2 regions of the Paenibacillus sp. NPDC056933 genome follow, and region 2 is predicted to be linked to the other one. Evidence: predicted binding sites of a transcription regulator. Region 2 holds the regulator's gene; the other holds the start of a gene.
What was found. The regulator LexA, encoded in region 2, represses DNA repair genes until DNA is damaged. The targets are predictions, from matches to a motif close to CGAACATATGTTCG.
Positions count from the first base shown of each region.

Region 1: the regulator LexA is predicted to act here: its motif matches at 7,005-7,018, upstream of recA (recombinase RecA).

Region 1 covers NZ_JBHUQN010000001.1:1,711,370-1,722,711, reverse strand. The annotation lists gene pduL (phosphate propanoyltransferase) at 1-308, opposite strand, end outside; gene ACFTRD_RS07835 (dipeptidase) at 534-1,520, opposite strand; gene ACFTRD_RS07830 (stage V sporulation protein S) at 1,615-1,875, opposite strand; gene ACFTRD_RS07825 (TIGR00282 family metallophosphoesterase) at 1,993-2,787, opposite strand; gene rny (ribonuclease Y) at 2,957-4,498, opposite strand; gene ACFTRD_RS07815 (regulatory protein RecX) at 4,809-5,546, opposite strand; gene recA (recombinase RecA) at 5,871-6,935, opposite strand; gene ACFTRD_RS07805 (competence/damage-inducible protein A) at 7,172-8,428, opposite strand; gene pgsA (CDP-diacylglycerol--glycerol-3-phosphate 3-phosphatidyltransferase) at 8,536-9,123, opposite strand; gene ACFTRD_RS07795 (YajQ family cyclic di-GMP-binding protein) at 9,447-9,938, opposite strand; gene ACFTRD_RS07790 (hypothetical protein) at 10,092-10,256, opposite strand; gene ACFTRD_RS07785 (RodZ domain-containing protein) at 10,330-11,342, opposite strand, start outside.
Region 2 covers NZ_JBHUQN010000002.1:293,158-304,499, reverse strand. The annotation lists gene ACFTRD_RS16335 (hypothetical protein) at 1-618, opposite strand, end outside; gene ACFTRD_RS16330 (hypothetical protein) at 799-1,266, opposite strand; gene ACFTRD_RS16325 (zinc ribbon domain-containing protein) at 1,787-1,990, opposite strand; gene ACFTRD_RS16320 (SOS response-associated peptidase) at 2,257-2,928, opposite strand; partial or broken gene ACFTRD_RS16315 (IS3 family transposase) at 3,445-3,615, shown strand; gene ACFTRD_RS16310 (bZIP transcription factor) at 3,691-4,329, opposite strand; gene ACFTRD_RS16305 (aldehyde dehydrogenase) at 5,459-6,760, shown strand; gene lexA (transcriptional repressor LexA) at 6,864-7,490, opposite strand; gene ACFTRD_RS16295 (LysM peptidoglycan-binding domain-containing protein) at 7,795-8,172, shown strand; gene ACFTRD_RS16290 (DUF896 domain-containing protein) at 8,268-8,477, shown strand; gene ACFTRD_RS16285 (hypothetical protein) at 8,604-9,116, shown strand; gene ACFTRD_RS16280 (HAD family hydrolase) at 9,145-9,951, shown strand; gene ACFTRD_RS16275 (ABC transporter permease) at 10,539-11,342, shown strand, end outside.

The DNA of each region.
Region 1 (11,342 bases), on a different contig from region 2:
ATTGTGATACCTGGAGTGCCTTCGATGCTTCCGGATTCACGTACAGGTGCCTTAACACCAATGGCGAAAGAGTCTGTCATCGAAATTTCCAGTTGTGTTTCCGGACGAACAGGTCCAAGAATACGCACTTTATCAAACTGTCCTTTCGAACCAATAACCGCTACGGTTTCGTTAGCAGCATATTGTCCTGGTTGGGACAGAGGTTTAAACTCAGTCAATTCGTAGCCTTTGCCAAACAAAATTTCAACGTGCTCTTGAGATACATGAATGTGACGGGCAGATACGCCCACAGATACTGTTTTGCTCATTGTGAATTTCACTCCTTGTTTATCTATGGCCTGTAGCCAGGCTCTTAACAATCCTATGGTATTATACCCCTTTTTGAAGTGAAATGAAAACGAACTGCTGAAAATTCATGAAATACACTTATTTTTCAATCATGTATCCCCTACATTTGGTAATTCCATCTGAACATGGTCGAGTTCTGTTTCCATCCTGTTTACTTCAGGCGTCTCTTCAGGAAATCAAGATTTTTATGATTTTACATTTTCTGTTTTCATATCGTTCTCCGGCAGGTTTTCTCCTAAATAACTCATCGCATTGCCCCACATCCAACCGCGAACCAGTGATTCATCGTAGTGTTTGAGGAGCGTATTTATCAGCTTTGGATACTGCCCGGTATGTTCAAGCTCATGGATATACGTAGATATTCCGTCAAAATCAGATCCCATCATCAAATGATGCCCCCCACCCAGAGAACATATCCGCTCAATATGAGGCAACAGATCTTCAATATGAACTTCGCCTTCCTGTTTCACGAACCAGGGTACAAACGTCAGACCAATTCGCCCTTCCCGGGCAATAATGGCACGAATCTGATCATCTTTCAGATTGCGCACATGCGGGCATATGGCATAACTGTTGGAATGCGAAGCGATAAAAGGACGTTCACTAAGGTCAGCAAGTTCCCAGAACCCTTTTTCAGTCAGATGTGATACATCCAGCAGCATGCCGATTTGGTTACACAGGTGAACCAGTTCTCTGCCTTTTTCCGTCAGTCCCGCCCCGCGCTTTTCGAGTACACCATCTGCTGCCCAATTGGCATAGTTCCACGTAAGCCCTACGATCCGTACCCCCATCTGATAGCACAGTTCGAGATAAAAGAGGTTGCCCTCCAGTCCATCGACACCTTCCAATGTAAGCAGTCCCCATGATTTGTCCATTTGTCCCACCTGTGTAAGCTGTTCCCGCCATAATAGTGTATGTATGCCCTCAGAGCGATCTTTGTTTATCTGAACTCGCTTGCGGTAGATGTCCAACTGGCCCATCACATGTTCAAACTTGCCTCTCCCCAGCACTTCGGGCAAATAGATCGCAAAGGCCTGTAAACCAACGCCGCCTTGTCTCATGCGCTCCAGATTTACATCCAGCTGAGAAGCATTTCCAAATGAAAGAGCAGGGTCCATCAGCATTTTACTCAAGGCATCACAATGAAAATCGGCTACTCGCCAGTTGTGCATCACAATCTCTCCTTCTACACGTTAGGTTAGAGATAAATAAAACGCAAAAAAACCTGTCTACTTCGTAAACAGGCTCAATGCATAAGTGCATGTATTATCTGGGCTCCACAATCAGCTTAATGGCCGTTCGGTCCTCACCGTCGATCACAATGTCTGTAAAAGCTGGAATACAAATCAAGTCAACTCCGCTTGGTGCTACAAATCCCCGGGCTATCGCTACCGCTTTAATGGCTTGGTTCAGTGCTCCCGCTCCAATTGCCTGCAGTTCAGCATTTCCACGTTCACGAAGAACACCTGCAAGAGCGCCGGCTACGGAATTGGGATTGGACTTTGCTGAAACTTTTAATACTTCCATGGTAAGTACCTCCCTGGGAATGTTGAATGTTTGTTTCCACTTACTAGATGTTATTCGCGGGAGGCAAAAAAATTCCTTCTTTTTAGAGGGGTTTCCCTGCAAAATGGGACAATACCCCTATTCCATGCGCCACTCGTCCTCCATCAGACGAATTTTTTCAATGCGTGTTGCAGCGCCTGTGGCTTCATCAATCTCCACAAATACACCGTGGAAATGCCATTTGCCATCATCAACAACAAATCGTACCGGAAGCTGAGTGTAAAATTTGCGCAGCACCGCTTCACGCTCCATGCCCAATATGCCGTCACGCGGCCCCACCATACCCGCATCGGTTAAATAAGCTGTCCCTCCTGGCAAAATACGATCATCATTGCTCTGCACATGTGTATGTGTACCTACGACCAGCGAAGCACGTCCATCCAGATGCCAGCCCATGGCAATCTTTTCTGACGTTGCTTCAGCATGCATATCGACCAGAATGCATTTGTGGTCTTGACGCAGTTCATCCACAATTTCATCGGCAACGCGGAATGGACAATCCAGAGCAGGCAGAAACGTCCGCCCTTGCAGATTGACAATCGCCAGCTCCTTGCCTTCACCTTTGACTACCGTGTACCCGCGCCCTGGTGTTCCTGGAGGGAAGTTCGCAGGACGAATCATGCGTGGTTCATCATCTATAAAATCAAATATGTCCTTATTGTCCCAGGTATGGTTACCAAGGGTGATGCCATGCACACCCCAATTGAAAAATTCATTCGCTATTGCGCCAGTAATTCCCCGTCCTGCTGCTGCATTTTCTCCATTCACAATGACTACATGTGGCTTATACTTCGTTTTGAGGTAGGGAAGGTTTTCCTTCAATGCCTTACGCCCCACATTCCCCACAATATCACCAATAAACAAAACTTTCATTTTACTGCCTCCTTAATCCCTACCAAGCGCAGCCTTCTTCAAAGCATCCGAAACTTCGCAGGACCTCTATCTCAATCTCATGCTCACCAATTTTATTATGAAAATGCCTTATAACAGGCTATCAACAGGAAAAGTGGCCCACTGTTGCGGCCACTTTTTCGTAAATGCTCTATTTTGCGTATTCAACCGCACGGGTTTCCCGGATGACGGTGACCTTGATGTGACCCGGATAATCGAGTTCGTTCTCGATCATCTTCGTGATGTCACGTGCGAGGCGGAAGGCTTCAGCATCGTCGATTTTCTCAGGCTGTACCATAACGCGAACTTCGCGTCCGGCCTGAATGGCGTACGATTTCTCGACACCTTCGAACGATTCCGAAATCTCTTCCAGCTTCTCCAGTCGTTTGATATACGTTTCCAGCGTTTCGCGGCGTGCGCCTGGTCTTGCTGCGGAGAGCGCATCTGCTGCGCCGACCAACATCGCAATAACCGAAGTCGCTTCGCAATCCCCGTGATGGGACGCGATACTGTTGATTACAACCGGATGTTCTTTGTATTTCTTCGCCAGTTCCACGCCGATTTCGACGTGTGATCCTTCCACTTCGTGATCCAGCGCTTTACCGATGTCATGCAATAGACCTGCACGTCTTGCCAGGGTTACGTCTTCTCCGAGTTCGCCAGCCATCAATCCAGCCAGATAAGCGACTTCCATCGAATGTTTCAAGACGTTTTGACCATAGCTTGTACGGAACTTCAACCGGCCGAGAATTTTAATCAAGTCCGGATGCAGACCATGCACGCCCACTTCAAAGGTAGCTTGCTCACCGTATTCACGGATACGCTCGTCCACTTCTTTGCGGGATTTCTCCACCATCTCTTCAATCCGTGCCGGGTGAATACGTCCATCAGCCACCAGTTTTTCGAGGGCAGTACGGGCGATTTCACGGCGAATCGGGTCAAAGCCCGACAGAATAACAGCTTCTGGCGTATCATCGATAATGAGGTCAATCCCGGTAAGGGTTTCAAGCGCACGGATGTTACGTCCTTCACGACCGATAATCCGGCCTTTCATTTCTTCATTTGGCAAAGTAACAACGGATACCGTTGTCTCCGCCACGTGATCAGCCGCACAGCGTTGGATGGCGAGAGTAATAATTTCGCGGGACTTTTTGTCCGCTTCTTCCTTCGCTTGCTGTTCAATGTCCTTGATCATTTGAGCCGTCTCATGACGAACTTCCTGTTCTACGTTGGACAGTATGATACTGCGTGCGTCTTCCATGGTGAGGTTGGATATGCGCTCCAGCTCCGTCACCTGGTTTTTGTAGATCATCTCGATCTGCTGCTGTGTCTCATCAATTCGTTTCTCTTTGTTAGCCACTTGCTCTTCTTTACGTTCGAGTGATTCCAATTTTTTATCCAGCGACTCTTCTTTTTGCAACAATCGTCTTTCTTGTCGTTGAATTTCGTTCCGACGTTCACGAGTGTCTTTTTCAGCTTCGGCGCGAATGCGATGAATCTCGTCCTTCGCTTCCAGCACCGTTTCTTTCTTCAGTGCCTCTGCCTCTTTCTTCGCGTTCTCCACGATTTGCACGGCAGCTTGTTCCGCACTGGAGATTTTAGCCTCTGCAAGAGATTTGCGAATAAAATACCCTACTCCGAACCCAATAACGAGCGCGGCCACAACGAGAACGATCGTGATTACGATGTCCATACTGTTCACCTCCTCGTTGGTTCCTCCAAGGCACTCCTTGGGTCAATTTGTTGTTTTCAAGCCTTACATATGTTTGGGAATAACGAATACTCACGGCGATCCCCCGCCGATTTTCATTTCACATGTACATGCTTCCATGTACTATTCACCGTTTCCAGCGAACCCATAATCATGAATGGTTTAAATCTTAAAAAACAGAAACCGCTTTTTTGGAAGGAAAAAGGGTTGTCCATTTCTTACAGACTCATGTCCATTTTAGTATTTGACGAAAGAAATTGTCAAGAGAATGCAGTATAGTGAGTCCTCTCTGCTAATCCCATAACAACGCTTCGTCTTCTTCGGGGTCCCCCGCCTCGTCTTCTTCAATTATACAATTCACGACCCGGCGCACCATATCCATGGAAAAACCCCGCCGCATCAAGAAGGGAAGCGTTTTACGTTTCTTTTCCTTGATGTCTCCTTTGACCTGATTCCACTTTTTGCGTCCGGCGGTTAAAGCCGTCTCAAATTCCGTATCCGCACTTATACCTTCCAGCGCTTCCGCAATAAGCTCATTGGCAATGCCCTTCTGACGCAGCTCTTGCCTTATCCACAGTTTTCCCTTCCGCTGGCCCTCCATACGCTGTCTGGTCCATTCCTTCGCGAACTGTTCATCATCAACCAAATCCTCCCTCTCAAGCCGGTCCAGTGCCTCTTCAATCAAGGGTGCAGCAAACTCTTTCTGACGAAGCTTCTGACTTAATTCGTGGCGCGTGCGTGGTTTATGCTCCAGATATCGCAAAGACTGCACATACGTCCGTTGTCGCTCGTCAGCTACAATGATATCTTCCAAGTCCTTCTTCATAAACGTATTGCCTCGGGTCATCCGATATTTAATCATCACATCTTCAAGAACCGTGATTGAGTATAAACCAAAAGTAATTCGGTAACGAGCTTCCCTGCTCTTTGTACGTTCAACCCGTGTGATGGTAAGTTCTTCGTTATCCGGGAATTGTGAGATTCCCTCAAGCTCTGCTTCTTCATATAAATCCTCATCATGTTGATCCATTCAGTTCTCCCCTTCCACATCGTTTTGTACTGAACTGCATGATCTGTCTCAAAGCACACAGCAAAACAAAAGATTTCTTCAAATAAACATAGCACATCTTCCTTGAGACAACGCAGCGTCACTAAAGCACGCTTAACGTAACCACAAATGACATCCGGCTAATATAAAAGGCCGGAAACAGTGTCCGGCCTTTCACTAACAATAAGCGTGCCAACAGCCCCTGTCCATTCGGACAGAGGCTGTTCGACGCGCGAGTACACACCCAGTCACCTTAGCATCTAAATCAAGCCAGGCTCAATTAAACAAGCTTCGGAGGCCAGAGGGTTACTCGTTAATTTCAAATAATTCTTGTTCTTCTGCCGCTTCTTTTTGTTGATCTTCAGTCGTTGGCGCAGGAACAGCAGTTGTCAGGTTGCTGGCTTCACGAATTTTTTGTTCAATGATTTCAGCAATCTCTTTATGCTCTTTCATGAACTGCTTCGCGTTCTCACGGCCTTGGCCTAAACGCTCGCCTTCGTAAGAATACCATGCACCACTTTTGTTAACGATATCCAGCTCTGTACCAATGTCAATGATACTGCCTTCTCTGGAAATGCCTTCACCGTACATGATATCTACTTCCGCTTGTTTAAACGGAGGTGCTACTTTGTTTTTCACGACTTTAATACGTGTACGGTTACCAATCATGTCATTTCCAGATTTGATACTCTCAATACGACGTACATCCAGACGTACCGTGGAATAAAATTTCAGAGCACGGCCACCAGGTGTCGTCTCTGGGTTACCAAACATTACACCGACTTTTTCACGAAGTTGGTTGATAAAGATTGCAATTGTTTTGGATTTGCTGATTGCACCAGACAGCTTACGTAGTGCCTGAGACATCAAACGCGCTTGCAAACCGACATGGGAATCACCCATTTCGCCTTCGATTTCTGCTTTTGGTACCAGTGCAGCCACAGAGTCAATAACGACAATATCCACAGCGCCACTACGTACAAGAGCTTCTGCAATTTCAAGCCCTTGCTCACCCGTATCTGGCTGAGACAGAAGCAATTCATCAATGTTAACCCCAAGCTTACTTGCATATTGTGGGTCAAGAGCATGCTCGGCATCAATAAATGCAGCTTGTCCACCCACTCGTTGTACTTCAGCAATCGCATGCAATGCTACAGTTGTTTTACCAGAGGATTCCGGTCCATATATTTCAACAATACGGCCTTTAGGCAAGCCGCCTGTTCCTAATGCAATATCCAAAGCCAAGGAACCGCTGGGTATGATTTCCACATTCATATGAGTCGACTCACCCAGTTTCATGATGGATCCTTTACCAAATTGCTTCTCTATTTGACGGAGCGCCATATCAAGCGCGGCACGACGGTCTGACAATAAGCTCACACCCTTTACTGTTTATAAGATAATGATACCTTGTTTTTACACGTTTGCCAAGCTTTTTTTCGAACATACATTCGTTTTTTTTGTGAAGGCCGAGGCGCCTCTTCCTCAGGGAAACTTTCCATTAAACAGAAAAAAGAACCGTAAACAAGGCTCTAAAGCCTGATTCTACGGTTCTTCCGTCTTTTTTAAGTATACTTGCTTCCACTTGCAAATGCAATCCGAGGTGCTTAGTCCATTTCCACAAGTTTACGCCACAAACGGTAGAGAATCGCTTTTGCTGAACGGATGCGAACCGTCTCCCGATTTCCATTAATGCGCAGTTCATGAATTTCTGTTTCTTTTCCACGTTCAGCCAACGCAATAAAAACAAGTCCTGGCGGTTTCCGTTCCGAATAACCAGGCCCAGCGACACCTGTAACAGACAGACCGAAATCTGCATCGCCGATCATGCGGATCTGCTCTGCAAGCACTTTGGCAACTTCCGGGCTTACTGCACCAGGTGCATCTTCACCTTCCAGATAGTCATGCGGCACATTGAGCAGCTTTTCCTTGATCTCATTGGAATAACAAACAATTCCGCCCTTAAGCATGGATGCACTGCCAGGAATGGAAGTCAGGCTCTGCATGACAAGCCCTCCTGTGCAGCTCTCCGCCGCGCTAAGAGACAAACCCATATCAGACATCATCGTTACAATAGTGTACTCTATAGGCACATCCTCGTTCGCGTAGAGATGTTCTGGCAATCGTTCCCGAATCTGAACTTCCATGGCATCCAGCTTCAGCTTGGCCTCATTTTCACTCGGAGCCTTGGTCGATACCCGTACTGTAACTTCTCCCTCACTTGCATAGGGGGCAATCGTAGGGTCTGTCTGTGCATCTATAAGATCAAGGAGTCGGTCTTCCAATGCTGATTCGCCAATCCCTGCAAACTTCAACATTTTCGAATAGATCGGCATTTCTTTTGTAAGTACATGCTGGAACAACCATGGTTTGACTTCCTGTTCGAACATGGGAATGAGCTCTTTTGGTGGACCAGGCATTACCACATAATGTTTGCCATTGTCAGATATCGCATTTCCTGCTGCAAGACCTGTTTCGTTTGCCAGTGGGGTCCCGCCCTCTATTACAATCGCCTGACGACGATTATTTTCTGTCATGTCCACATTGCGGTCTCGGAAGAAGCTCTCAATTTTGTCCATGGCCATTCGATCTATATGCAGCTTCCGATTCAAAACCTCCGCGATTGCATCCTTGGTCAGATCATCCTGTGTAGGACCGATGCCCCCGGAAAATAAAATGACGTCTGCACGTCCTTGAGCGATGCGAATGGCTTCACTAAGTCGATTCAGATTATCACCAACCACCGTTTGGAAATATACATCAATCCCGATCGCAGCCAACTCACGGGATAGATATCTGGCATTGGTATTCACAATTTGTCCAAGCAGCAGCTCTGTGCCAACTGCAATGATTTCTGCCTTCATTCAACATCCTCCTGTACATGGTGAGTGATCAAAGGGCAATAGGATGGTTTCCTATTGCCCTTTGTGCAAATGATTCCTTCATGATTACCCCTTTTTACCTCAAACAGTTACGCTTTTGATATATGCAGCAAATTTTTGTTTTTGATAAAGTAATCAATGCCTGACCAGATGGTAATAATCGCTGCAGCCCAAACGGCGATAATGTCTACGTGAACACCCGTGAATGAGAACGGGAAATTATTCAGTAATAGCAGCACAATAGCTACAATTTGCACGACAGTCTTCAACTTGCCCCAGGCACTTGCTGCGACAACCGACCCATCCAATAGTGCAATCTGACGCAATCCGGTAACCGCAAACTCACGACTTATAATTACGACAGCAATCCAGGAATCCAGCTTGCCCATTTCTACAAGTGAAATCAGCACCGCCGTAACCAACAACTTGTCAGCCAGCGGATCAAGCAATTTTCCCAGGTTGGTGACCATATTATTTTTCCGAGCCAGATACCCATCAATTCCATCTGTGCTAGCTGCAATGATAAAAATAACAGCAGCAATCAATTGATTATATGGAAGCGAGAAGCTTCCCAATTGCAACGGTTCTGGATAAAACGGAAAATCAACGAGCAGGAACACCATTAAAAAAGGGATTAAGCAAATTCGTGCAAGCGTAATCCGGTTGGGTAAATTCACAAGACGCCCTCCCTCTTATCCTCCAATACTCCAAACATTCATCTTAATCCCGTATTCATCATCCGGAACATGAATTTACAGTTTTTCGCTGTCAATCAGCACTACAGTGCTCTCACTATGTAAAAACGCAAAAAATAAAGTCAACCGCTCAAACGCAAAACCCGTTTAAAACGTTCCGGTGACTTCCAGAAGATGTACTGCTTTTCACAAAGTCAGCAAACGATGATGACTGGGCTTTGATGCTTATCTGCCAGCAATGCACACTTAGTATAATATACGCCAATTGCAGTGTCAAAAAACAAGCATGGCTGTAATAACCCATATTACTTGAAATTTGTATATTGCAAATCCAGTGGCAGATTCGCCCCATTTAACAGCTGCATGACTGCTTGCAAATCATTTTTACTTTTACCTGTTACCCGGAGCTGGTCTCCCTGAATCTGACTTTTTACTTTCAACTTGGAGTCGCGAATCAGAATATTGATTTTTTTGGCGATATCCTGATCAATCCCCTGCTTGAAATTCAAACGCTGGCGGACTGTACCTGAAGAAGCCGGCTCTACTTTGGCATAATCAATGTTTTTCAAAGGTAAACCCCGCTTAGCCATTTTGGATTGCAGTACGTCAATGACAGCCTTGAGTTTGGTCTCATCATCAGATACGATCGTTAACGCATCCTTATCCAGTTTCAGACTGCTCTTGCTGCCCTTGAAGTCATAACGCGTGCCAATTTCCTTTTCCGTTTGTGTAACGGCATTTGTCAATTCCTGCAAGTCCATTTTGGACACGATATCAAATGAATTTTCTGAACTCAAAACCAGTCACCCTTTCAGTTAATCGTATGTTCTGTAACATTATAGAGGATACGTCAAGCAAAAGTCTAATTTTACGAAGTATTTCAAAATAAAAAAGCATTTTTGGCGCCACTCCAAGTGGTTGCCAAAAATGCTCTTCATACAGCTGCCTTTCTAATAACGGCTGCGATTGGGCTGTCTAAACATATCGAGCACACCCAGAAGGATATGCGCAAGCCCAAAGCCCAAAATCCCATAACCCCAGGCAGTTGGGGTTAAGTAATAACCCAGGAGGCTGACAATAATCCCTAAACCTGTTACGATCCAGCTGACTGTCACAGCCATCCACCTCACTTCACCAAAAGTTGACTGCAAGTTAAGACAAAATTATTGTCTCCCGCAGTCGACTTGGTTATTCGCCGCCAGTGGTGGAGCCGTCGGTTGCTCCTTCTGTGCTATTACTAGTATTGCCTTCAAGTCCAGTGGAAGTAGCAGTACTTCCTGTGTCATCCCCAAGTTTTAAACGGATTCGGTTCGTCGCCTTACCATCTGTTACGACCTGACCACCAACCTCAATGGTGGTCGCTGCAGCGTAACCGGACTTAATGTACATTCCTGTACTGTCCAATTCAAACGTATAGCTGTCACCGTCAGCGGTATTGCCATACTCCAACTTCTCTCCGCTAGAGTTTTCGCCTTTATATACTTCCAGCCAGCTATTTCCTGTTGCTTTAATCGTAACCGTTACAGGCTTACCCGCACTGCCGTTCACTTTAAAGTTCGTAATATTGCCTGATTTTCCGTCTTCAGCGACTGTTACAGCAGATGACGGGTTATCAGTTGGGTTCACTTCGTTACTATCCGGCGTTGCCCCGTCCGTCTGTCCGCCCGTTCCTCCATCCTTTTGCCCATCTGTCTGTCCTTCTGTAGTTCCGCCACCGTTACCGCCAGCCTGACCTTCATTGGTTTGACCGCTGCCTGATTCATCAGCTGGAGGATTAGTAGCTTGGCCATTATCTGCAGGCTTATCCGGTTTGTCCTGAGGCTGCTGCTGGCTGTCTGTAATCTTGGTTTGATCCAGTCCCTGTGGATCCGAAGCATCCTTGTTCATCACTACATACACATACAACAGCACAAGAATTAAAACTGGAAATGTCCACATTAGCGCAACCGACATCCAACGGTTACTGCGTTCAACCGGCCGACTTGAACGCTTCTGAATAACCGGTTCCATTGTTGCTTCCGTTTCTTCTGCAGGTACATCTTTTTTATGTCCCTCCAGCAGCTCATCAGGATTCAGTCCTACCGTTTCCGCATAGGTTTTGATGAAAGCACGCACATAGAAGCTGCCAGGCAGCACTTTGTAGTCTCCTGCTTCTATGGCCTCCAAATACCTCTTGCGAATTTTAGTCATTTCCTGTACAT
Region 2 (11,342 bases):
AACTTTAATCCAATCAATGCCTTCTCGGTAAACGTTCATATCAGTAAGTACTTCAGTTATAGCAGTTGGGGGGAGATTTGGATTAACAGCAAGAATAATAATTCTCATTGTTAGTAGAACATCTGTACCTGATTCCGTAGTTCCGTTAGGGCTTCCAGTCATTGTGATATCTCTTACAGAACTGTCTGCTCTGTTAACCCCTCCAGCAATTCCTACATAATCGTTAAGCCTGTACTTAAATCCATCTTGGTCTTTTCCCGGTCTCACTTCTAATTCTTTCTCGATTCTTATGTGTGAAACACCAACTTCTTTAGCACGTCTGTTAAACGAGTCTCTGAATTCCTCAGGTGTCATATGTAAACTTCCCGGTATTTTTTCTTGATCTATTCCTTCTTCCTTAACCTCTTCTTTTTTTAACTTCGTTTCTTCTTTGCTTGTAACAAGCTTCTCAGTCTCAAAAACCTTTTCAGACTTATTTTCAGCAGGGGTCACTGCTTTAGTCACGAACTCTTGTTTCTGTTCTGTTGAATCATAACTATCAATGCTGAAGGTTATTACTCCGGCTATGATAACGATGATTAACCAAAACCACCATTTTTTTTGAATAGGCTTTTTCAACCTTATTCCTCCTTATATAGAAATGATTAACAACATAAATAGTCTATCAGGACTAGGTATATTTTGCTATTAAAAATAGTGTGGGTGTGAAGTGATGAATACATATAAAGTACTACAAATGAAAAATGCTCTCCAGCTTCATGCAGGAGAGCATTTTTTGAATTTGTACTATAATATTGTTTAGCTGTGTTTTGTAAATTGAATTGTATAAGGTTCGTTGTAGTTGTTGATGCCGTTATCCATAATTCTGAAGTAAACCTTCTCACCAGGTTTAGCACTCATCCCAATTGCCTCAGCGTATCCAGGCCCATTCCAGTTATCCATTTGAATGGACAGTATCGCACCGCTTGCATCCATTTTAATAACACCCATAATAATATCGAAATTAGCTGGTGGGGTAGCAATAACGCCAAATGAGATTACAGAAGATCCATTTGTGTTGTCTACAACATAATAGTCATTATCACTCATGCTATCTAAATACTGTGTTGCGCTAAATCCGGAAGATTGATTAACGCTTGAATACATTACTTCCGCAGTCTCAAAAGTATCTGCCCAACCAGTTGCAGCGAATGCCGAACTTGAACCAAATGCCAATAAACAAGCAGTTGCCATAACAGAAATAGAGAATTTTCTTAATCTTTTCATATTCAAACCTCCCAAATATACTAGAACCAATAAAGTAAGATTCTGTTATAAGTTGTTATTTGAAATTAAAGATATCGAAGAGCTCTCACATAATTAGGTCGGCCAACCATGGTTAAATATACCATATATAATTCGTATTTGTAAATAATTCCTTTGTAAAATGTTGGATGTATAAATATTATTTTGGAGTTTGTTGTTTATTTCTAGATCGAAACGAGTTATTATCTGCAGGAAAAGCATGCCTTTTGTCGAATTGATAGATTGATGATGAAATGAATTATACATATAAGATATTATCCACAGATATGACTTTCTCGCAGCAGCATTAACCCAGGTCCGCGTATCCGTCTGGCATGTTCTGGATGATCGCGAGCACATCATTGACTATGGTGGTCCGGTGGAGGAGTATAGCCCAGTATCCATTAAGATCGTGGGGAAGAGATACTTTCGTGATACGTTTGAGTTTAGGGTACAAAAATAGGAGCCTCTATCAATTGGCTCCATTGTTAACTATGAATATTTATTGTTTAAAACTAAATGTTTCAAATGTCTCAAGAAATTCTGACAAGGCATAGAACCCCATCCCGATACATAGAAACCCTACGATAAAGCAACCAATGATCGAATTAGCAAATCCACTGGATCGTCCGTAATGTTCTCCGCAATTGGGACACAGAATAGCGGAGCTAGAAATTGGATGTCCACAGGATCTGCACGGCTCCATTTTTTTACTTCTTCGACCAGTCAATCTCCTATAGATATTAAGAAACATTCCAGCGATGCCCATTAAACCCAGTATAAATAGTGCTATGATAAAGCCTGCAAAGAATAACATACCAAAGATCTCACTGATATTATCAATCACAACGAACCTCCAACTATGTAATTAACCTAGAATAGTCTATCAGACCTATGTGGTTATTTCCATTTATTTCTGAGTTAAAAGCAAAAAAAAGTGATGACCCCTAGGGTATCACTTCAGTTGAACTTCTAATTTACTTCCTTCAATAATTCTTCATTGTTATTCCGTACATTGCCAACTTCCTTCGGCACCTTGTAAGCTCGCATCTCAGAGGCTGTATATGGCTTCAGTAAACCGAGGAGCGACTGAACATCATCGTTGTCTCTTCCGAGCCATTCAGCCTCATCCTCAGGCCGCAGGATAACCGGCATGCGATTATGGATGTTTTCCATGAGAGTATTGGGTTCGGTAGTTATAATTGTGCACGTACTCAACTTATTGCCGTCCGGACCTGTCCAGGTGTCATATAATCCAGCAAGTGAAAAAATGGAGTCGTCTTTCATAAGAATCCGCAGCGGCTGCTTGGCCGATCCTTCTTTACGCCACTCGTAAAACCCGTTCGTAGGGATAATGCAGCGCTTAGATCTGATCAGGCGTTTAAAGGCTAGTTTTTCGGCCAGCGTTTCAGCACGAGCGTTAATCATCTTATTACCAATCTTGTCCTCCTTGGCCCAAGTAGGGACCAGACCCCAACGGAGCGAACCTAATCTATTTCCGTCTTTGCTTCCAATAATGGTTGGGATGTACTGCATAGGTGCAGCGTTGTAATTCGGCTTGTACTCAAATCCATATACAATCGAAGCATAGTACCTGTTCATGATAGCATCAATGGGGTCAGTGATTGTAAATCTTCCGCACATGATAATGCCTCCTTTGAGACTCTATACTATGTAATTTTACTCTAATCTCTTAGAATAGAAACAGGGGATTTGTGGAGATACGCATCCAGAAGCTTAGTCTATTAATTGGAGCAGTTGTGTTGGCATTTAGCTTAGTTTCTAACCAATCTGTAAACGCAGCTGTGGATTACAGTGGGGATTGCTAGATGGGAAGCAACTTTATAACAGTGGCGGCTTCACAGAAGGAAATTTGATAGGCACTGAAGTTATAGATAACAATGAATCAACAATTTTCACGATAGAAAAGGGAACACCTGGATCGGCGGGAGCTTTGGATGATATTTACTATGATTTAACAACTCTCCGTTCGATTTTATAATATTGACTTAAGGCAGATAGAGCGACAAATGATATTCTGGAATTATTGGACGTGAATGAAAATTATCTCGGCAATATTTCTGTTACCGTGACTGATGGGTGGCTTATATTGTTATCTGAAGCAATTGCAGGGGTTAGTAAAGTTAGCCTGTAAACATAAATAATGCCTCCCAAGAATCATTCTTTGGGCATTTTAAGGATGAAACAAATATAAAAGAATGCGAAACACTAGAAGAAGTCAAACGAGAAATTAAGTGTTATATGATGTATTACAATCATTATCGAGGACAATGGAATTTGAAGAAGCTGCCGTCTGTAAGATACAGATAGCAGCTTCTTCAAATTGTCTATTTTTTTCAAATGTCCTTTACAAAGGTTACACTTTATAACTGGTAGTACCTTTTATTATCTTACTGTATATTCAAAAACTTCATCTTGTATCTTAATTACAGCTTTTAATGGTTTGTCACTTTCAGCGACCTCGTTCGGTATCTCTGCAAGATAATATAACGTGGTGGTTTTTAGAGGATTGACGCTGGTAATGTTACTGTAAGTGAAGTCTTCTCCTCCTTTTTCCTCAACGGTACTGAAAGTAGGGTAGTCATACTGATTATCAAATATTAAGGTGACGTTTGCTATTTCATCTGCATCAATGCCGGTAGTATATAAATTTTTGGCTTTGATTGTGAGTGCAAAATATGTAGAATCATCTTCTTTTGATTCGTAGTATGTATAGAAATTGCCTGGTTTTGAAGGTTCAATCTTTTTAGAAAACTTTTGTTTAGATACTGAAATTTCCGCAAACCCGTCTATCGTTACTGTTTCTCCTTTTTTAATTGAAGTTGCAGTACTTTCTTGTTCTTGATCAACAGAATCTGCAGATGTTTCAACTGCTGGCTCTTCTTTGGATTCTGTTTGTGATAAAGTAGATTCTACTTTATTCGCAACGCCCCCATCACTTTTTGAATCGGCTTTAGATTGAGGTGAGCAAGCGGCAAGTGTTAAAAATGCGGTAACAAGCAAAATACCTGATACTATTCTCATATTACTAATAATCCTCCTATATATGTTCTTATTATATAGTCTATCAGACCTAGGAAAATGTTTCTATATGTAATTCTTAATATCTCTGATTTCACTGTATATAAGGGAACGTATATTCGTGCGTAAGTGAACACTAGGTGATTAACTTGCTAACGGATTATCAATGTAAGGTCCTATGGATCTTATACAACTACAAAGGTGTTGGCGCAAGTTTCCCACAGTCCACGAGTTGACGGCAAATATAAACCAGACGTCTTGGCTGTTCTCGAAGCTCTTATAGACGCGGAATACATAACATTGGGATAACAAGTCGGATACGTCCAACAAAGTCATTTTGGAAGGACCCAAGGTTGACTACACTCCACCTCCGGGGAACATTGACTATTGGACTGAATATTAGGGGAGGCGCTTGTCATACGTAGTAGACTTGAAGGAAACGTATTGTATGAAAGCTCAAGGATGATTATGCTAGAGTATAGAGAGGCTTGGTTGGCGCCGAAATAGGTCTCTGTTAACTAATGAATTTGTATGGCTTTTTAATTGGGAGAATTCGGATTGAACAGAGTCATATAGATGACGCTTAGTACCTTTATTTCAGATGATGTCAAAGTAGTAATGTAATCAAAATGAGTATTTGAAACGAGTTTCTTCATTATAATAAGAAAAAAGGGCGCCCACAAAATGCCCGCAAAAGTCTGAATGATTATGATTAGTTTTGAAAAGTATGGAACATAAACCGTATGCAAGTCCATCAATGGGAACGCGATCAATATATCACGTTGTACTAATAGCTGAATCCCTTGGCGCTCTAGCGCTGAGGGATTTTTCTTTTTGTGGGCGTGTAACTATATACTTAACGAAAAACCAAAATGCCCACACCAAATGATTAGTGATGGTTAAGGATTTCATTCATTGAACTATGATTAAGAGGTTCCCATTCAAAGTACATATCCGTGTAGGATTTCTTGGTTACATCTTGTCAGTTCTGAGAAAGAAGCAGCGGATAATTGTTAATGTATATTCACAGAATTTGTGTCATCACCTTATGTTGATAGTTTCATATAGATGCGATATGATACATTTATGTTTTTAGTAATTAAATTTTAGGCAATTAATTGGAGATGTAAATATGGAGTTAGAAAAGAAAATCGTTGCGCAGCAGCGCACATTGTTTAATACAGGTCAAACCAAATCGATTGAGTACCGTATTTGTGCTCTCCAGCAATTAAGACAGGGAATTGAGAAATATCAGCAACGTATTCTCGATGCACTTCGTGTGGATCTGAATAAATCCGAAACGGAAGCTTATGGATCCGAGATTCGTATTGTGTTGGGCGAGTTAGACTTTGCTTTGGATCATATAGAGGAATGGGCTGCGCCAAGACCAGTGCCGACGAATTCTGCTATACCTGATGGCGCAAGTACAATTTATCCTGAACCTTATGGTGTTGCTCTGATAATCGCACCGTGGAATTATCCATTCCAACTGGCCTTTGGTCCGCTAATTGGAGCTATTGCTGCAGGTAACTGTGCCATTATCAAGCCCTCTGAATTAACGCCAGCTGTATCGCGCCTGACTTATGATCTGGTTCACGAGATATTTCCTGAGGAGTACGTCGCTGTTATGGAAGGGGAAGTGGGGACCAGTACAGCACTGTTAAAGGAAAAGTTTGATTATATTTTCTTTACAGGCAGTACAGGTGTGGGTCGCATTGTTATGAAGGCAGCAGCTGAGCATTTGACCCCGGTTACGTTGGAATTAGGTGGGAAGAGTCCGGTCATTGTTAATAAAGATGCGGATCTGAATCTGGCAGCTCAGCGCATTGTGCGCGGTAAATTCCTGAATGCCGGACAAACCTGCGTCGCTCCGGACTACTTGCTTGTGCACGAGCATGTACATGACAAATTGCTGGAATTAATCAGCGCAGAGATTGAGGACAAATTTGGTGCTGATGTGTTGCAGAACACTGATTTTCCGCATATTGTCAATGATCGCAACTTTGATCGTTTATCCGCGTTACTCCAAGATGGCAAAACATTGATCGGTGGGCGTTCTAAACGTGATCAACTGTTCATTGAACCAACAGTACTGGGTGAAGTGGATTGGAAGTCACCTGTTATGCAAGAAGAGATCTTTGGTCCAATTCTTCCTGTGTTTAAATATAGTGATCTTAACCCGATGCTAGAGGAGATTATTCGTCGTCCAAAACCACTGGCATTATATCTCTTCACTCAGGATGAGGTTCTCCAAAATCAGGTTTTGAACCAAGTATCTTTCGGTGGCGGTTGTATTAATGATACGTTGTCTCATATGACATCACATTATCTCCCGTTTGGCGGAGTAGGAGAAAGTGGAATGGGTTCTTACCACGGTCAGCAGAGTTTCGATGTGTTCTCACATCATAAGAGCGTGCTCAAACGCAGCAAATAAATCATAATAAGCACTACGTACACAAAGAGGTTGTCCTGATGAACAGGGCAACCTCTTTGTGTATTTCATTATGATACGAACCAACGGACCAACTTCAATCATATTAATGTATATCACGGAAAAGGCCAATGACTTTACCCAGAATACTGACGTGTTTCAAACGCAAAGGTTCAAAGGTCGCATTCTCTGGTTGAAGACGAATATGATCTTTCTCCTTGTAGAACGTCTTCACCGTAGCTTCATCGTCTTCAGTCATGGCTACAACGATATCGCCGTTATCCGCAGTTTGCTGCTGACGTACGATAACATAGTCTCCGTTAACAATGCCTGCTTCAACCATACTGTCTCCCACAACCGAAAGCATAAATACTTTTTGCTCGCCTACATAGTGCGTAGGAAGGGGAAAGTAATCTTCGATGTTCTCTGTTGCTGTAATTGGAACCCCAGCAGTAACCTTACCAACAATAGGAATGCGAGCGACACTGTGAGCAAACTGATGTGAATGCTCTGACTCTTCCTGGCTTAGAAGTTCAATGGCTCTTGGCTTGGTCGGGTCCCGTCTTATGAGACCTTTCTTCTCCAAACGATCCAGATGTCCATGTACTGTAGAGCTGGAAGCCAATCCAACGGCTTCACCAATTTCGCGTACGGAAGGAGGATACCCCTTCAACCGGACTTCATTACGTATAAATTCCAGAATAGCCTGTTGCCTGCTGGATATCTTCGACATACCGTATCAACCCCATTTTAGTAACGTTTGGGAAAATTATAACATAGAACCTCCGTTCGTACAAACATAAGTTCTAAATAATAAGGCATAAAATCAATGTTTTTTTGCAAATTAACATGAATTTTTTCTGTTTATCCATTCAAATACTGCAAATGAAAGATTTCATATTATAGAAGAAAGAGATAAGAGGTTATCTACAAATAAAAAAAAGCGAACAATTGTTCTAAAAAGTTATTGAACAAAACAAATGTTCGTGTTATATTGGTTTCAACAGATAGGAACAAACGTTTGGAGGTTAATAATTATGAGATATTCTACTTATCAAAGCATTTACGAACCGGTTAATACAGAATTGGTTAAAACAAACATAGGGAACTTCAAGAAGGTATTTACAAAAGGCAAAACACCAACATGGATGTTGAAATTAGTAATCGTATCTTTAATCATATTTATTGGATGCAGCACAGTACTCACTGTATTTGCAGGCAATGAGAACAACCTGTTACCTGGCGGGAAGACGGTTGTTTCGCAAGGTGATACGCTTTGGAGTATATCATTGGATCACAAACCGGAAAGTATGGATACACGTATATATATAGAAGCAATTAAAAAAGTGAATCAACTTCAGTCGACTTCAATACAGGTAGGGCAAGTGCTAATACTGCCTCAATTCACTGAGTAAACTGCATATCTATACGCATAAATGCGTATCAACTTGACAAGCAGCCTTTATCATGTCAAAGTTAATATGACTTTGTATTTTTGGAGGGGACAAGCTTGGATATAGATAGTCTGGTAGCACGTATTAATGAATTGGCCCGTAAGCAAAAATCCACTGGGTTGACAGAGGAAGAGCTCGCTGAACGTGCCAAGCTTAGAGAAATCTATTTGAATAATATTCGCAGCAATTTCAGACAGCAACTGGATTCGATTGAAATTGTAGATGATGAGAATGATCAAGGCCACCAAGGCAAACTCAAACACTAAGGAAACCTAATGATATCATTTTGATATTTAGGTTTCTTCCTGTTATTTAGAGAATGCAAATTATAGGGGGAACTATTGGTTTGCAATGATGTAAGCCGATACAAAGAACATCTAAGGGGGATTCTCATGTCGCGTTCGTTCGAGAGAACGGTTCGGAAAAATTCAAAGCAGCTGAACCAGCAACGTAAAAAGAACGGTCAACCGATTTCAGGTACACCAGGTGAGGACGTATTCAAAGGACGTAGTCTTCTGTTTCCTATTTTTCTGATCGGACTCGCATTCCTGTATCTCTTTATGAGTACGTTTCTTGTCAAAGCTCCGATGACCACTTGGGACTGGGTGACCATGCTGCTGTATGTATTTTTGGCAGTCATCTTCATGCTTCGTCGACCTTATGTCAAGATAGGAAGTAACCGAATCTTGACGACTAAAGGAAACCGTGAGCGTTCAATTGGAGTCGATGATATTGTGAAATTCAGAATTGAGCCAGGCACGGTTGTTATTGAGCATAATGCACGAGGCAAGAGATGGGTATTTACCAAACTACTCAATCGTTATGATACCGATGCAATCACTGAACGTCTTCTGAAATTCGCCAAAGCACATCAGATCACTGTGGAAACATACGAGAAAAAGTAATTATTGCATAAAGGGGAAGATGACCGAAATGGCGTTAAAAGCGATTTTGTTCGACCTGGATGATACTTTGCTGTGGGATGAGCGCAGTGTTCGTGAGGCATTTCATGAGACCTGCCTGATCGCAGCACAAGAGACAGGGGTTAAACCTGAAGAACTTGAAGAAGCAGTTCGTAATGAGGCACGTAATCTGTATGAATCCTATGAAACCTTTTCGTTTACCAAAATGATTGGAATCAACCCGTTTGAAGGTCTTTGGGCTAACTTTACGGGTGGAGATCAGCCGGAATTTCGCCAATTGGAACAACTTGCACCTGCATATCGTAAAGAATCATGGCGTCGTGGATTGTTAAAGCTCGGTATTGATCGTGAAGATTTGGCAGAACGACTCGCCTCGCAATTCGGGGCAGAGCGGAGATCGAGACCCCATGTCTATGAAGAAACGATGGAGACGTTAAGTCATCTACAAGGAAAGTTCAAGCTTTTGCTTTTAACTAATGGGTGTCCTGCGTTACAACAGGAGAAGCTTGATGGTGTTCCTGAATTAGCTCCCTTTTTTGATGAAATTATTATCTCGGGTGATTTTGGTAAAGGAAAACCTGACCCTTCGATCTTCGAGCATGCTTTGAGCAGGCTTGGAGTGAAGCCTCAGGAAAGTGTGATGGTTGGCGATAAGCTGACAACGGACATTCGTGGAGCGTTGTCAGCTGGCATTAAGTCTGTTTGGATTAACCGTGAGAATAAAGTGAATACCGAATCGTATGTGCCTGACCATGAAATCAAGCATTTATCCGAATTGGAACGCATCATTGCTGAATTCTCAATTAGTGCATCATAAATCATATTTTATGTGTATTGCTCGAACATTGTTGAGTTTCTTGAGAGGTGTATACCAACCTTGGAACCCGACAATGTTTTTTGTGTTGTGGACATTCCAGAACTATACCGTATTAACGTAATCAAAATTTTTTTAGTAAAAGTTATTGAAATTATAGAACGGCTGATTTAGAATATAACTAACATACTAGTATGACTAGTATGCGGTCAGATTTAGCGAATATCTGTTGACTTACTCGAATGAAGTGGAAGCGAAAGTTATTCGCTATAATTTTGATATTAATTGTAAGCGCTTTACATAATTAAAGGGAACTATTTCGTTTTGGATATATAGCAGGTAGCGCTAGTACAAAATGACGTTAAGCATCTTAACTGACCTAAATCTCTTGTGATCGCCATAATTGATATCGCTTACATTATTTGTTTTAGTTTATTCCGTAGTGGGGGTGAAGTTCATCAAGGTTGTCTTCTACAAAAGATAAAGATCAAAAGAAGGAATTGAAATCGAAAACGCTTTTATTTTATCAAGCCAAGGAACGGAGAGTGAAATAATATATGGAGTCGGAAACCGCTAAAACCACGCTAACGATGACCTCTGTACGCAAAGAAAGCAGGTTAAGAACGGCTGCAGCTTTACTTCGCAAAGATTGGCAGTTGTACTCACTGTTAATTCTTCCAATTATCTATCTTATTATTTTTAAATACGGTCCGATGCTCGGTAACATTATCGCCTTTAGACGGTTCGTACCCGGAGGCAGTATTTTCGGAGAGACGTGGGTTGGATTCAGGTATTTTCAGATGTTCATTCAGGACCCTACCTTTTGGAAGGTATTTGGAAATACGCTTATGCTTGGTGGACTCGCGTTACTTTTCACCTTCCCCGTTCCGATCATTTTTGCATTGCTGTTGAATGAAGTGAAAAGTAAACGATTCAAAAAGTTTGTGCAGACCGCATCTTATCTTCCGCACTTCTTGTCTATCGTCATCGTTGCCGGAATGGTTCTGCAATTAACAGCAGTGAATGGATCGATTAATGGATTGGTTTCATTTTTTACCGGAGATAGTATTCCTTTCATGCAGCGCGCTGAATGGTTCAGAACAATTTATATCACCTCTGAGGTCTGGCAGGGTATGGGTTGGGGGGCAATTCTATACTTGGCTGCGTTGACAACAATTGATGATTCTTTGTATGAAGCCGCACGAATCGATGGTGCGAATCGTTGGAAGCAAACAATCCATGTAACCATACCGGGCATTTTGCCTACCATTGTTACGTTGCTGATCCTGAACATGGGTAATTTTCTTGCGGTTGGATTTGAGAAAATCTTGCTCCTTTACAATCCGCTGATCTACGAGACATCTGACGTGATTTCCACTTATTTGTACCGGGTA